Regions from separate parts of the Stenotrophomonas maltophilia group sp. LNF247 genome, predicted to be linked through region 2. Evidence: riboswitches for the same ligand, from Rfam matches in the RefSeq annotation. Region 2 holds a riboswitch; the other holds the start of a gene.
The links. Region 2 has a riboswitch for glycine ahead of ACTXG9_RS12130 (trimeric intracellular cation channel family protein). Riboswitches for the same ligand answer to the same signal wherever they lie in the genome.

Region 1: it holds a riboswitch for glycine, as region 2 does, so the genes downstream of both, gcvP (aminomethyl-transferring glycine dehydrogenase) here and ACTXG9_RS12130 (trimeric intracellular cation channel family protein) in region 2, are expected to answer to the same signal.

The regions. Positions count from the first base shown of each region.
Region 1 is NZ_JBSRQL010000011.1:14,184-21,619, forward strand. Features, by position in the region: gene gcvP (aminomethyl-transferring glycine dehydrogenase) at 1-1,508, opposite strand, end outside; glycine riboswitch at 1,571-1,673, opposite strand; gene ACTXG9_RS12260 (multidrug effflux MFS transporter) at 1,973-3,199, shown strand; gene ACTXG9_RS12265 (siderophore-interacting protein) at 3,341-4,237, shown strand; gene ACTXG9_RS12270 (hypothetical protein) at 4,320-4,712, shown strand; gene ACTXG9_RS12275 (M2 family metallopeptidase) at 4,910-6,874, opposite strand.
Region 2 is NZ_JBSRQL010000010.1:139,385-146,820, reverse strand. Features, by position in the region: gene ACTXG9_RS12160 (primosomal protein N') at 1-1,711, shown strand, start outside; gene ACTXG9_RS12155 (glutathione S-transferase family protein) at 1,794-2,414, opposite strand; gene ACTXG9_RS12150 (NYN domain-containing protein) at 2,527-3,306, opposite strand; gene ACTXG9_RS12145 (NAD(P)/FAD-dependent oxidoreductase) at 3,430-4,710, shown strand; gene ACTXG9_RS12140 (nuclear transport factor 2 family protein) at 4,793-5,224, opposite strand; gene ACTXG9_RS12135 (GIY-YIG nuclease family protein) at 5,366-5,641, opposite strand; glycine riboswitch at 5,682-5,771, shown strand; glycine riboswitch at 5,785-5,888, shown strand; gene ACTXG9_RS12130 (trimeric intracellular cation channel family protein) at 5,973-6,590, shown strand; gene ACTXG9_RS12125 (DUF5076 domain-containing protein) at 6,676-6,987, opposite strand; gene ACTXG9_RS12120 (3-deoxy-7-phosphoheptulonate synthase) at 7,259-7,436, opposite strand, start outside.

The DNA of each region.
Region 1 (7,436 bases), on a different contig from region 2:
AGCGGGATCATCGTGCGGTCCATCGCCAGGTCCTTGTCGGCCAGCGAACGCAGGTAGCGCAGCAGTTCGTGCTCGCTGTGGTGGGTGTTGAACACCGGATGGGTCAGGAACGCGGACTGGCGCAGCAGGCCGGCCGGCAGCGCGTCGGCGGTGCTTGCGTCCAGCGCATCGATGTCGGCCTGCGCGCCGAACACGGCGGCCAGCGCGACCACGTCGGCGCGGGTGGCGGTCTCGTCCAGGCTGATGCCGACCGAGTCGCTGTCGATCGCGCGCAGGTTGTAACCGGCGGCGCGTGCCTTGGCGTGGATCTCATCGGCGTGCACGCCGGTGACGTGCAGGGTGTCGAAGAAGTCGCCACCGACCTGTACGCCGGCGTTGCGCAGTGCCGCTGCCAGGATGGCGGCCAGGCGGTGGGTGCGGCGGGCGATGCGGGTCAGGCCTTCCGGGCCATGGTAGACCGCATACATCGAGGCCATCACTGCCAGCAGCACCTGTGCGGTACAGATGTTGGAGGTGGCCTTCTCGCGGCGGATGTGCTGCTCGCGGGTCTGCAGGGTCAGTCGGTATGCCGGATTGCCCTGGGCATCGACCGAAACGCCGATCAGGCGGCCCGGCATCGAGCGCTTGTAGGCGTCACGGCAGGCCATGAAGGCGGCGTGCGGGCCACCGAAGCCGAACGGCACGCCGAAACGCTGGCTGTTGCCGACCACGATGTCCGCGCCCCATTCGCCCGGGGCAGCCAGCAGGGTCAGGGCCAGCAGGTCGGTGGCCACGGCCACCAGGCCGCCGCGTGCGTGCACGGCATCGACCAGCGCTTTGTAGTCGCCGACCTGGCCGAAGGTGTCCGGGTACTGCAGCAGCAGGCCGAAGGCTTCTGCTTCCAGTGCCTCGGCCGGGGTGCCGACGCGCAGCACGATGCCCATGGGCTCGGCGCGGGTGCGCAGCAGTTCCAGGGTCTGCGGGTGCACGGCATCGTGCACGAAGAAGGTGTCCGACTTCGACTTGGCCGAACGCTTGGCCAGGGTCATCGCTTCGGCGGCGGCGGTGGCTTCGTCCAGCAGCGAGGCGTTGGCGATTTCCATGCCGGTCAGGTCGGCGCACAGGGTCTGGAAGTTGATCAGCGCTTCCATGCGGCCCTGCGAGATTTCCGCCTGGTACGGGGTGTAGGCGGTGTACCACGCCGGGTTTTCCAGGATGTTGCGCAGGATCACGTTCGGCGTGTGGGTACCGTAGTAACCCTGGCCGATGAAGCTGCGCAGCACGGTGTTCTTGTCGGCGATCGCACGGATCTTCGCCAGTGCCTGCACTTCGGTCATCGACTCCGGCAGCGCCAGCGGCGCCGGCGACTTGATCTTGGCCGGCACGATGGCATCGGTCATCGCATCCAGCGACGCGTGGCCGACGACGTCGAGCATCTGCGCGATCTCGGCATCGTTGGGGCCGATGTGGCGCTCGACGAACGCATTGTGGTGCTCGAGCTCACGCAGGGAAGGGGTGTTCTGGGACATGGCGAAGGATCCGTCAGGAAAGGGCACACGCACGGGCACAAGCCGCCGGTCGGCGGTCTGCGGGGCGCCCCTCTGTCCTTTTGCCTGAGAGTTTGGAAGCGCGGAAAACCGCGGCTTCGTGCCCCTTCGGCGCCGGATCGAACCGGTCTCTCCAGAGTTCTGTTACGGGTGGTATCGGGCCTGAGCGATTACGGGCGTTGCGCCTTCGGCAGCGGTGTTCCGCTTCTCCCACCGTGTTGCCCGCCGATTATAGCCCGTTGCGGGCCCGCTGGCCGCGCCCCGGCGCGGGCCCGCGGCTGAATGGCCGATGGCCCGGCCGTGCGTTTTGTGCACCGCTGCATGGCATCGGGCGCAATCCCCACCTATGATGGGCGGATACCCGAATTCATCTGGCGCCGTCCCCGTTGCAGCGGGACCGGCGCCCGCCGTGCGTGCCGCGCATGGCCCTGCCGGACGCTTCCTTCATGACCGCCGCCGTTGCTCCCTCCACCCGCCGCATGGCCCTGCTGCTTGCCGGCCTGGCCATGTTCGGCCCGTTCTCGATCGATACCATCTTCCCCGCGTTCCCGCAGCTGGCGCAGCGCCTGTCGGTGGACGAGGTGGCGGTGCAGCAGACCATCAGCGTGTACCTGCTGTTCTATGGCCTGATGAGCCTGGCGCATGGCCCGCTGTCCGATGCGTGGGGGCGCAAGCGGGTGATCCTCGGTGGCCTGGTGGTGTTCGTCGGCGCCTCGGTCGGCTGTGCGCTGTCCACCGATCTGGCCACGCTGCTGGCGTTCCGCGCGCTGCAGGGCCTGTCGGCGGGTGTCGGCATGATCGTCGGCCGCGCGGTGATCCGCGATCTCTACCATGGCCACGACGCGCAGCGCCTGATGAGCCAGGTGTCGATGCTGTTCGGCATCGCCCCGGCCATCGCGCCGATCATCGGTGGCTGGATCCTGCTCAGTGGCGCCGGCTGGCCGCTGATTTTCTGGTTCCTGGTGGTGTTCGCGCTGGCCCTGCTGGCAGCCACTGCACGCTACCTGCCGGAGACCCATCCGGTCGAAGCGCGCGTGCCGTTGTCGCCGCACGCGTTGATGCGCGATTACGTGCGCATCGGTTTCAACCCGCGCTTCCTGCGCCTGGCGCTGGCCGGCAGCATCGGCTTCGGTGGCATCTTCCTGTACATCTCGTCGGCGCCGGTGTTCGTGATGCAGCACCTGCACCTGGGCGAGGGCGGTTTCGCCTGGTTGTTCATCCCCACCATCGGCGGCATGACCACCGGCTCGTTCCTGTCCGGGCGCATGGCCGGGCACACCACGCCCACCCGCCAGGTCGCCATCGGTTTCAGCCTGTGCGCGCTGTCGGCGCTGCTGAATGTCGGCTACGTGGCGCTGTCGCCGCAGTTCGTGTTGCCGTGGGCAGTGCTGCCGATCTTCCTGGGCGGCATGGGCATGGCGCTGATCTTCCCGATCCTGGCGCTGGCGGTGCTGGACATGTATCCGCACCAGCGCGGCCTGGCCTCGTCGCTGCAGGCCTTCGTGCAGCTGATGATCAGCACCGTGGTGGCCGGCGTGGTGTCGCCGTTGCTCAGTGCCAGCCCGCTGCACCTGGCGCTGGGCCAGGCCGCGTTCTTTGGCGCCGGCTTCGTGTTCTGGTACTGGGAGCACCGGCTTGAGCGCGCGGCGCAGGCAGCCTGCACGGGCGATTGAGCAGCGCGCAGGGGTAGGGCACGCCGCGATGCCCGTAACGCTTGCGGCGAGGAACGACCGGACTAGGCTGGGGACTCCAGCCAGCCGGTGCGTGGATGCACGACAGCCAGCCGATCCGATGTCGTTGCATGAGGTTCCCCCATGGCTGCGCAGCAGACCTACCGCCTGTTCGAGGTGGCGCTGAAGGAGCGCCGCGTTCTTTCTCCTTCCCTGGACCGCATGGTATTCACCGGTGCCGACGTGGCGCGGATGAAGACCGAAGGCCCGGACCAGCGCATCAAGGTGTTCTTCCCCTTGCCCGGCCAGGACGTGCCGCCGGTGCCCAGCGGCGAGGACTGGTATCCCCGCTACCGGGCACTGCCGGACGACCAGCGCCCGCCCATGCGCACCTACACGATCCGGCAGTTGCGTGCCGAGCAGGGCGAGGTCGACGTTGATTTCGTGCTGCATGGCGAAACCGGGCCGGCCTCGCGCTGGGCCGTCCACGCTCGCCCGGGCGACCGCGTAGTGCTGCTGGCCCCCGATGCCGACTGTGCCGACAGCAGCGAAGGCTGGGAATGGAAACCGCCGATGGGAGTCGGCCAGGTGCTGCTGGTGGCGGATGAAACCGCGCTGCCGGCGGTGGCCGGCATCCTCGAGGAACTGGCGGCCATGGTCGATCCGCCGCGCACGCTGGCGCTGCTGGAGGTGGCGCAGGCCGGTGATGCCGTGCACCTGAAGGCGCCCTCCAGCGCCGAGCTGGTCTGGCTGCCGCGCGGGCGGGCCGCCTATGGACAGCCGTTGCTGCAGGCGGTCCAGGCGCGGTTGGCAGCGGCCCCGGGCGCGGCTGCCGGCGATGCGCTGGAGGAGATCGACGTCGATACGCAGATCCTCTGGGAGCAGGCCGATACCCGCGTGGCCGGGCCGCTGTATGCCTGGGTGGCAGGCGAGGCGGCGGCGGTAATGGCGATCCGTCGCCACCTGGTCCGCGACTGCGGGCTGGACCGCCGCGCGATCACCTTCATGGGCTACTGGCGGCACGGCAAGGTGCTGGACTGACCGTGCTGGATCGAGCACGCGTGAAGCAGCGCTGCGGGCGGGGTGCGTTATCCTTGCGCCCCCTTCGCAGCGGTACCGCACCATGTCCACCAGCTCCAAGACCCGCCGCGACCAGCGCCGTCGCCAGGAAAAGCAGGCCGCCAACAAGGCAGCCGCGCAGGCGTCGCCGGTGGAGCCGCATGCCGAACTGCGCGACGCGCAGCGCACCCTGCTGGCCGGTGTCGTTCGCCGCGATGGCGAATGGGTGCTGGGCATGGATGGCCGCATCGCCGGCCACAGCGAGAGCGCTGCGCAGGTGCTGGCGCTGATCATGCAGGCCGGTGAGCTGCACGAACGCAATGGCACGCCGGTGCGCCTGATGTACTCCGATGCACTTCGTGATGCCGCACAGGCCGAAGCAAAGGAGAAGGGCCAGACCTTCGAGGAGTTCAAGGCCGAGCTGGCCGCGGCGATGGCAGCGAAGAAGAACAGCTGATCCGCCGTGGGTAGCGCCGGGCCATGCCCGGCGAGCGCAGCGGTGCGATGAAGAGCCGCCGGGCATGAATCACTCTCACTGCTTGGCGAAAGGCTCCGCGCGCATGGCGATGCGTTCGCTGCAATGGCGCCCACCGGTCACGTGGGCGCGGCCCGGCGCTACATCAGGGGCGGATCCTCGCGGACCCGCCCCTTTTCTCATTTCGCCGCCGGGGCCGCGTTGGCCTGCCAGCCGCACATCTGGCCTTCGTTCTGCTGCTTCAGCCACTCGTTGACCGGTGTGAAGTACTCGATCATCGGGCCGGCATCGAGCTTGTCGGTGCCGGTCAGCTCCTTCAGCGTGGCCTGCCACGGCTGGCTGGCACCTTTGCTCAGCATCGCCCAGTACTTCTGGCCGGCTTCCTTGTTGCCGTAGAAGGTGCACTCATGCAGCGGGCCCTTGTACCCCGAGGCGTCGCACAGGCCCTTGTAGAACTGGAACTGCAGGATGCGCGCCAGGAAGTAACGGGTGTACGGGGTGTTGCCCGGCACGTGATACTTCGCGCCCGGATCGAAGAATTCTTCGCCACGGCTGCTGGCCGGGGCCACGCCCTGGTACTTGGCCTTCAGGTCCCACCATGCCTTGTTGTAGTTGTCGGCGGTGATCGAGCCATCGAACACGCCCCAGCGCCAGCGGTCGATCATCAGTCCGAATGGCAGGAACGACACGCCCGACAGCGCCATGCGCATCTGGTTGTTGATGACCGCCTCGCGGCTTTCGGTCGGCGCGTCGACCAGGCCGATCGAGCTGAGGTACTTGGGCGTCATCGCCAGCACGATGGTGTCGCCGATCGCTTCATGGAAGCCGTCGTTGGCACCGCCCTGGAACAGCGGCGGCAGCGGGTTGTAGGCCAGGTCGTAATAGATGTGGCCCAGCTCGTGGTAGATGGTGGTGAAATTCTCTTCGTTCGGCTTGATGCACATCTTTGTGCGCACGTCGCCTTCCATGTTCATGTCCCAGGCGCTGGCGTGGCAGACCACGTCGCGGTCGTCAGGCTTGATGAACTGGGTTTTTTCCCAATACGACTGCGGCAGTGACGGCATGCCCAGCGACACGTAGAAGTCCTGCGCGCGCTCGGTCATCTGCTTGGCGGTGCGCAGTTCGGCTTCGCGCTGCGCCTTGTACTGGGCCGCCACACTGGCGTCCTTGCCGGCCTTGGCCAGCGCCGCGCTCAGGTTGGTCTGGTACTGCTTTTCCAGTGCAGCGGTGATGTCCAGGCTGCCGGCACCCGGATATGGTTCCAGCTGGTCCCACAGGTTGGACCAGTCCTGCTGCCACATGTTGCCCAGCAGGTGCGCGGCGATCAGGCCATTGCCCACTTCGGCCTTGTCCTTGCCGTAGGTCTTGTCCAGCTTGGCGCGCGCATAGCAGTGCAGCTGTTCGTACATCGGCTTGACCTGTTCCCACAGGCGATCGGTTTCCGGGCCGATCTGCTCCGGCGGCATGTCATAGCCGCTGCGCCACATCTGGCCGGCATCGGTGAAGCCCATGCCCTTGGCGCCTTCGTTCACCAGGCCGACGAACTTCTGATAGTCGCCCCGCATGTTCTTGGTGGTGCTGTGCCAGCCCTGCCAGGCGTCGAGCTGCTTGTCGTAGTCGCGGCTGCGTGCCAGCACCTGCTCCAGCTCGCCCAGCTGCCGGCAGGAGTTCGGGTCGTTGGCATCGGTGCAGTACTTGCCGGCGCCATAGCTGCCTTCCATGCGCGTGGCGATCTGGGTCAGCTCGGCCAGTTTGGCCGGGTCGCGCGGCGCCGGCATCGACGACATCAGCTTCAGCAGGTGGATCGCGCGCTTGCTGTCCTCGCTCATCGGCTTGCCGTCGAACTTGGCGGCCTGTTCGATCCAGCTGTTGAGCTGGGTCAGCGAGCGCTCGTTGGCCTTGGCCGCGATGCGTTCGGAATCACTGTTGATGTAGGTGGAGGACAGCCACTGCGCCGAGGTCATCTCCGGGTAGGCGGCCTTGAATTCGGCATTGATGCGGGCCACGAACTGGTCGGCGGTTTCGCCGGCCGGGGCGCTGCTGCTGGCGGTATCGGTGCCTGGGGTGGGTTCCTTCTTGCAGGCGGCCAGGGCCAGCGTGGCGGCGGCGACAGCCGAGGCCAGCAGGAGATGACGGTGTTTCACGGGCGGTCCTTGGGTGGTGAACGACGGCCGAAGGCTAGTGGGCCGTCGCTGCCACCGCAAGTGGCGGAAGTCGGCCGGGCCGCGCCCGGCACCCGCAGAGGCTTTCAAGCAACGGCAAAGCCGAAGCAACAGCAACAGCGGACGATCCGTGGTTTGGCGGGGCGGGTCCGGTTGCGGGGGGCGCCGTAAATCCGTCCATGGAGGCTCGGTCGCGCCATCCATGGCGCTCACGCCCCCGCAACCGGACCCACCCCGCCTTCGACAGATTTCCGCGACCTTTCATTGATCCACGCCATGCGTGGATGCTTTTCGAATTCAATTCGACTATTCGATTCCGATGGAAATTCATCCACGCATGGCGTGGATCTACCAGATCGGGACAATCTGTCAGAGGTGGAGCGGTGTCGGAGTGCGGGGTGTCAGCCGCATGGATGCGGCTGCCAAGCCTACATGGACGTACTTGCGGCGTCCCCGCATTCCGACACCGCCCCGCCAAGCCACGAATCGCCTGCTTCTGCTGTTGCCGTTGCTTGTGCAGTGGCCTCGGCGGGTGCAGGGCGCA
Region 2 (7,436 bases):
ACTGGGCGAACGCATGGAGGACTGGCGCACCGCCGCGCGCAGCCTGGCCAAGCGTGCGCTGGCCGAGCGCGTGGCGATGACGGTGGCACCGCAGCATGCGCAGCCGCTGCCCGGCCCCACCCTCAACCCGGACCAGGCCGAAGCGGTGGCCGCCATCAATGCCGCCGAAGGCTTCCAGCCCTTCCTGCTGGATGGCGTGACCGGCAGCGGCAAGACCGAGGTGTACCTGCAGGCCATCATCCACTGCCTGGCGCAGGGCAGGCAGGCGCTGGTGCTGGTGCCGGAAATCGGTCTGACCCCGCAGACCCTGGCACGCTTCCGCGGCCGCCTTGGCATCGCCGTGCACGCATTGCATTCGGGGTTGAACGACAACGAGCGCGCGCGCGTCTGGGCTGCGGCTTCGCGCGGCGAGGCACGGGTCATCGTCGGCACCCGCTCGGCGGTGTTCACGCCATTGCCGCAGGCCGGGCTGCTGATCATCGACGAGGAACACGACGGCAGCTACAAGCAGCAGGACGGCATCCGCTATCACGCGCGCGATTTCGCTCTGGTCCGGGCCAAGGCGCTCGGCATTCCGGTGCTGCTCGGCAGTGCCACCCCTTCGCTGGAAACGCTGCATAACGCCTACGCCGGGCGCTACACCCACCTGCGCCTGAAGCAGCGTGCCGGTGATGCGCGGCCACCGCGTGTGCGCATCCTCGATGTGCGCAAGCGGCCGCTGCACGATGGCCTCTCGGCTGATGTGCTGGCCGGCATCGACGAGCACCTGCAGCGCGGCCAACAGGTGCTGGTGTTCAAGAACCGGCGTGGCTACGCGCCGGTACTGCTGTGCCACGACTGCGGCTGGACCGCACCGTGCAACCGCTGCGATGCACCGATGACCGTGCATGGCGGCGGCCGCCGCCTGCAGTGCCATCATTGCGGCGCGCGACAACCGGCACCGCTGGCATGCCCGGCCTGCGGCAGCCTGGCGCTGCAACCGCAGGGCATCGGCACCGAACGCCTGGAAGAGCATCTCACCGCGGCCTTCGCCGACGTCCCTGTGGTGCGCATCGACCGCGGCACCACGTCACGTCGCGATGCACTGGAACAGCAGCTGGCGAGACTGGGCGACCAGCCCGGCATCCTGGTCGGCACGCAGATACTGGCCAAGGGCCACGACCTGCCGAAGCTGACCCTGGTGGTGGTGGTGGGCATCGACGAAGGCCTGTTCTCCGCTGACTTCCGCGCCAGCGAGAAGCTGGCGCAGCAGCTGATCCAGGTGGCGGGCCGTGCGGGTCGTGCACGTGATCCCGGCGAGGTCTGGCTGCAGACCCATCACCCCGGGCATCCACTGCTGGAAACGCTGGTCAGCGGTGGCTACCACCCGTTCGCACAGGCGGAGTTGAATCAGCGGCAAGCCGCAGGATTCCCGCCATTCGCGCACCTGGCGCTGATGCGCGCCGAAGCGCAGCAGGTGGAGCATGCCAATGCGTTCCTGCTGGCCGCACGACAGTTGCTGGGCGAGCAGGACGTGGTCGAGGCCTACGGGCCGATGCCAGCACCGATGCCACGCCGCGCTGGCTACCAGCGTACGCAGCTGCTGCTGTCTGCCATGCAGCGGCCGCCACTGCATGGCGTGCTTTCGCAGCTGGTGCCACAGCTGTACGCGCTGCCGGAAGCACGCAAGGTGCGCTGGTCGCTGGATGTGGATCCAACGGACCTGTATTGATCCCGTAGAGCACTGCCGAGCATGGCTCGGCACTACCGTAGAGCCGAGCCATGCTCGGCTGCGTTTCAGCACCGGGCAGTGCTTACGTCAGCGGCGACATCACGCCGCGCTGGTAGGCCGGCCGCTCGCGCAGGCGGGCGTACCACTCGGCCAGGTGCGGCAGTTCCGGCCGCTGGATCGGCAGCTCGTACCAGGCGTAGATCAGCGAGCCCAGCGGAATATCACCCATCGCGAACTTGTCGCCCGACAGCCACGGCTGTTTGGCCAGCGTGGCATCGGCCATCGCCAGGTAATCGCCGGCGCGCACGATCGCGGCATTGATCCGCGATTCGTCCCGGTCGGCCGGGGCGGTGCGCATGATGCCCCAGATCAGGTCGCTGTACAGCGGCGCCATCCGCGAGGTGCTCCAGTCCATCCACTTCTCGGCCTGGGCACGCTCCATCGGGTCTTCGGCGTACAGCGAGCCCAATGCGTAGCGTGCGCTCAGATAGCGCACGATGGCGTTCGATTCCCACAGCGGCAGGCCATGGTCTTCGATCACCGGCACCAGGCTATTGGGATTCATCGCCTGGTACTCCGGCGTCTGCGTGCCGCCGTGGCTGCCACCGACTTCGATGGATTCATACGGCAGGCCGATCTCCTCGGCGCACCACAGCACCTTGCGGACGTTACTGGAATTGCGGCGGCCCCAGATCTTCAACATGCGGGTTTTTCCTTGCTGGCAATGCGAGCGGCAACGATACGCCTGATCGGGTGGGGTGTGTGCGTGCCGGATGCGGGATCTTGCATCCAGCGTTGCCGGCCAGCGGCCGGCACTACCGGTTTTTCTTCGGCAGCGCGCGCACGTAGGACGACTTGCCGTCCTTCTTCAGTTCGAACAGGCCGATCGCCGCCAACAGGTCACTCAACTTCCCGTAACCATAGTTGCGCGGATCGAACGAGGCTTGGTTGCCGATCTGGCTGCCAACCGGCCCCAGATGCGACCAGCCATCCTCGCCCTCGGCCGAGGACACCGCGCGGCGCAGCATCTTCACCAGCCGGGTGTCGCTGCGCATTTCCGCACCGCTCTTGCGCGGCCGCGCATCGTCGTTGGCCACCGGCTCGTTCGAGGCCTGTTCGCTGGAGGCCTGTTCGGTATCCGGCACGCTGGCGTGGGTCTGGCCCAGCGCTTCCAGGTAGGTGAACTTCGAGCACGCGTTGACGAATGGCTCGGGCGTTTTCTTCTCGCCGAAGCCGTACACCTTCACGCCATCGGTCAGCAGACGCATCACCATCGGAGTGAAATCGGCATCGCTGGAGACGATGGCGAAGCCATCAAGGTTGCGTGCGTAAAGCAGGTCCATGGCATCGATCACCATCGCCATGTCCGAGGCATTCTTGCCCTTGCTGTAGGCAAACTGCTGGATCGGGCGGATCGCATATTCGTGCAGCACCGCTTCCCAGCCCTTCAACCGCGGGCTCTTCCAGTTGCCATAGGCGCGGCGCACGTTGGCCACGCCGTAGCGGGCGACTTCGGCCAGGACCTCGTCGATCTTCGAGGCCGGCGCATTGTCGGCGTCGATCAACAGGGCGATGCGCTTTTCCGGTTCGCTCATGGGCTCCTCACGGGCCGTTGCCTGAACCCGAGTATCGCCGATCCGGGCAGGCGCTGACGTGACAGGTGGCCGCCGTGCGAAGATGCCAGGCGCTTCCCCCGATGCCCCCACTGGAGTGAGTCGATGAGTCGCGAGCGCGTTCCCCACCTGGTCGTTGTCGGCGGCGGTTTTGCCGGTCTCTGGGCCACCCGTGCCCTGGCCCGCGAGCGCATACGCATCACCCTGGTCGACCGCCGCAACCATCACCTGTTCCAGCCGCTGCTGTACCAGGTGGCCACCGCCGGCCTGTCCGCACCGGATATCGCCGCACCGCTGCGCCACATCCTCGGCCACCAGCGCAATGTGGAAGTCCGCCTCGGCGAAGTGGTGGCCATCGACAAGCAGGCGCGGCAGATCCGCATGGCCGATGGCAGCACGCTGGACTACGACAGCCTGCTGCTGGCCACCGGTGCCACCCACGCCTACTTCGGCAACGACCAATGGGCCGATGATGCGCCCGGCCTGAAGACGCTGGACGATGCCATCGCGCTGCGCCGCAAGCTGCTGCTGGCGTTCGAGCGTGCCGAGGCCGAACCGGACCCGGCAAAGAAGGCGGCGTGGCTGAGTTTCGCCGTCGTCGGTGGTGGTCCCACCGGCGTCGAACTGGCCGGCACGCTGGCCGAGATCGCGCGCCACACGCTGCGCAACGAGTTCCGCCACATTGATCCGGCCAGTGCGAAAGTGCGGCTGGTCGAGGCTGGGCCCCGCGTGCTGTCCTCGTTCCCGGATGTGCTTTCGCTGAAGGCGCGTCGCCAACTGGAAAAGCTGGGCGTGGAAGTGCTGACCGGTAACCCGGTGAGCGACATCGACAGCCAGGGCTTCAAGCTCGGCGAACAGTTCGTACCGGCGCGCACCGTGGTCTGGGCCGCCGGCGTGGCCGCTTCACCGCTGGCGCGCACGCTGGACGTGCCGCTGGACCGCGCCGGACGCGTGCCGGTGCAACCGGACCTGACCCTGCCCGATCACCCGGAGCTGTTCGTGGCCGGCGACCTGGCCGCACTGAGCCAGGCCGACGGCAAGCCGGTACCCGGGGTGGCACCGGCCGCCAAGCAGATGGGCAAATACGTGGCCGAGGTGATCCGCGCGCGCCTGCACGGCAAGCCCGAGCCCGGCCCGTTCAAGTACGCCGACTACGGCAACCTGGCCACCATCGGCCGCATGGCCGCGATCGTGCACCTGGGCCGGCTGCAGCTTTCCGGCGTGCTGGCCTGGTGGTTCTGGCTGGCCGCGCACGTGTTCTTCCTGATCGGCTTCCGCAACCGCATCGTGGTGCTGCTGAACTGGGCCGTGGCGTACTGGAGCTACCAGCGCAGCGCGCGCATCATCTTCGGTGATGACCAGGACGACCGGCGACCGAAGCGCTAGGGCCGCACGCATGCTCCTGTAGCGCCGAGCCATGCTCGGCTGCACTTCGCGCGGTTTGCAGAAGCCGAGCATGGGCTCGGCTCTACGGCGCCTTCGGTTTCGGGTACCACAGTGCGTTGACGATTACCCAGCGCTGGTCGAAGCGCCCCATGTGGAAGTAGTCGACGAACCACGGGGTTTCCAGCCGCACCGAGGCCGCGTTGCCGGTCACGTCCAGCACCGTGCAGCGGCGGTCCCATTGATCCTTCGGGGTCTTCAACGCGCCCTGCTTCGTCAGCGAGACCAGTTCTTCCTTCGACATACGGCGCAGGCCCAGGCGTTCGTCGGGCGTATCGCCGAGGACCGCGCGCTTGGCCAGCTCCGGATGCAGGGAGCGGGCGACGCGCTGCGGGTCGGCCTCCAGCTGGCCGTCAACGTAATCGTGGCAGGTGGCTTCGATGGCCGCGAGGGTGGCCGGGTCGGCGGCGGGGCTCGTTGCTGCGGAAAGAGCGAACAGCAGGGCGATCGTGGACATCCGGGTCTCCAGCGCTGAGGGCTGGGCGATCATGGCATGTGCAAGCCGCATCCACGCATGGCGTGGATCTACTGTAGAGCCGGGCCCATGCTCGGCTTCACCATCAGGCAGCAGCAACAACAGCCGAGCGTGGGCTCGGCTCTACAGAAGCGCAGGATCCGGGGCCTGCAGCCAGGCCAGCTTGCGTTCGCGCGGCTGCTGCTTGAGCTGCCATTCGGCCCGTGACGCGGCGGCCCGGTCCGGGTACTCGCGCACGGCCAGCACGCGCAGCGGTGGCCGCGCCCGGGTGTAGCGCGCGCCCTTGCCGGCCTGGTGGGCGGCGAAACGCGCGTCCACGTCGGTGCTGATGCCAGCGTAATAGCTGCCGTCGCGGCATTCGAGCAGGTACAGGAACCAGGGGCGGAGGGACGGAGTCATGCCCGGATTATGCCGTGCTGCACTGCAGCGGATATACTGGCGCCCGAATGCAGGAGAGAGGCGCCGCGCTGGCGCCCGCCGAAGGCGCAGGCTCCCATGATCGCTCAGGCCGGTGGGCTGGAATCCCACCAACCATGCATTCGACTCGCCGAGCTGGAGAGAGGTCACCGGGCACGCCCGGGGCGATCCGCCGAAGGGGCACGCGGCCCATGCCGCTGAACTCTCAGGCAAAAGGACAGCGGGAGCGGCACCGGTCATCGTCATCCCGTCATTGCGCAGGCAGTGGCGGTAGTCGCGCATGGCCGGCCCCACCGCGCCCGGAGCCTGTCCCATGCTGCTGTCCGTCATCTACCTGATCGCCATTTCCGCCGAAGCTATGACCGGCGCACTGTCCGCCGGCCGCCGCCGCATGGACCTGTTCGGCGTGGTCATGATCGCCTGCGTCACTGCCCTCGGTGGTGGTTCACTGCGCGACATCCTTCTTGGCCACTATCCGCTGGGCTGGGTCAAACATCCCGAGTACCTCGGCTTCACCGTGTGCGCGGCACTGATCGCCACCTGGGTCGCACGCTGGATGCACCACTTCCGCCGCACCTTCCTGGTGCTCGACGGCCTGGGCCTGATCGCCTTCACCCTGATCGGCTGCTCTATCGCGCGCGAGGCCGGCCATGCCATGCCCATCGTGCTGATTGCCGGCATGCTGACCGGCGCGTTCGGCGGCGTGCTGCGCGACATCCTCTGCAACGAGGTGCCGCTGATCTTCCAGAAAGAGCTGTACGCGATCATCGCGCTGCTGACCGGCGCGGCCTACCTGTTGCTGCTGCACTGGGGCGTGGCCGATGCCACCGCAATCCTGTGCTGCCTCGGCGGCGGCTTCGCGCTGCGCCTGCTGGCGATCCACTACCGCTGGGAAATGCCGAAGTTCGTGTACCACGACGAAGTGCATTGAAGTTCGCGTTCTCCACGTCGCCCAGCGCTTGTTGCCGTGTTGCGTTGGGACGCTGTCTCCTGCGCCACGGCGCCCATCTGGGCCCTCAGTGGCGGACCACGAATCCCCCCGAGCGCCCACTGGACGGCGCCCGCAGCTCTTCATCGAATGCATCCTTGATCGCGTTGATCGCCGCGCCGCGGTCCATCCCGCCACTCACGACCAGAGCATCTGCGACATGCTGGGCGACGTCTGCCAGGATGCGTCCCCACGCATGCTCCTCTCGAATGCCAGGACGATCGCCATACAGGCCAACGTTCAGCGAAGCATGCAATCCCCGTTCGGCAATCCACACGCGGATCATCTCGATGGAATCCTCATCGCGCTGCGCGGCTTCTGGAATGATCAGTTCTTTCATGGCTGCGGCCACCAAACAGGAAGTGGCATTGTGACGTGACCTGGAGCGTACGTGGAGCGGATCTTCTACGAAGCCCCGCGCTTCGCGGGCTCGACGCTACATGAAGGCCCCATCCATCGTTCTCACCACCCCGGCGATGTACCTGGCGCTGTCGCTCATGCGCAGCGCCAGGCGCATCGCCGGTGCAGATGGGCCGGTCTCCAACTCCGACCGGCCCTGATCGCGGCCGCACCCCCGCAGGCGCTGGCCGCCATCCACACACGTGCCGCACTCAAGCGGCTTCGGACACCTTTACGTCGCGACGGGCACGCACGGCCGCAGCCAGCCGCTCCAGCACCGTCACCGTGGTATCCCAGTCGATGCAGCCATCGGTGATGCTCTGCCCATAGACCAGCGGTTGGCCTTCCACCAGTTCCTGGCGGCCACCGACCAGATGGCTCTCGATCATC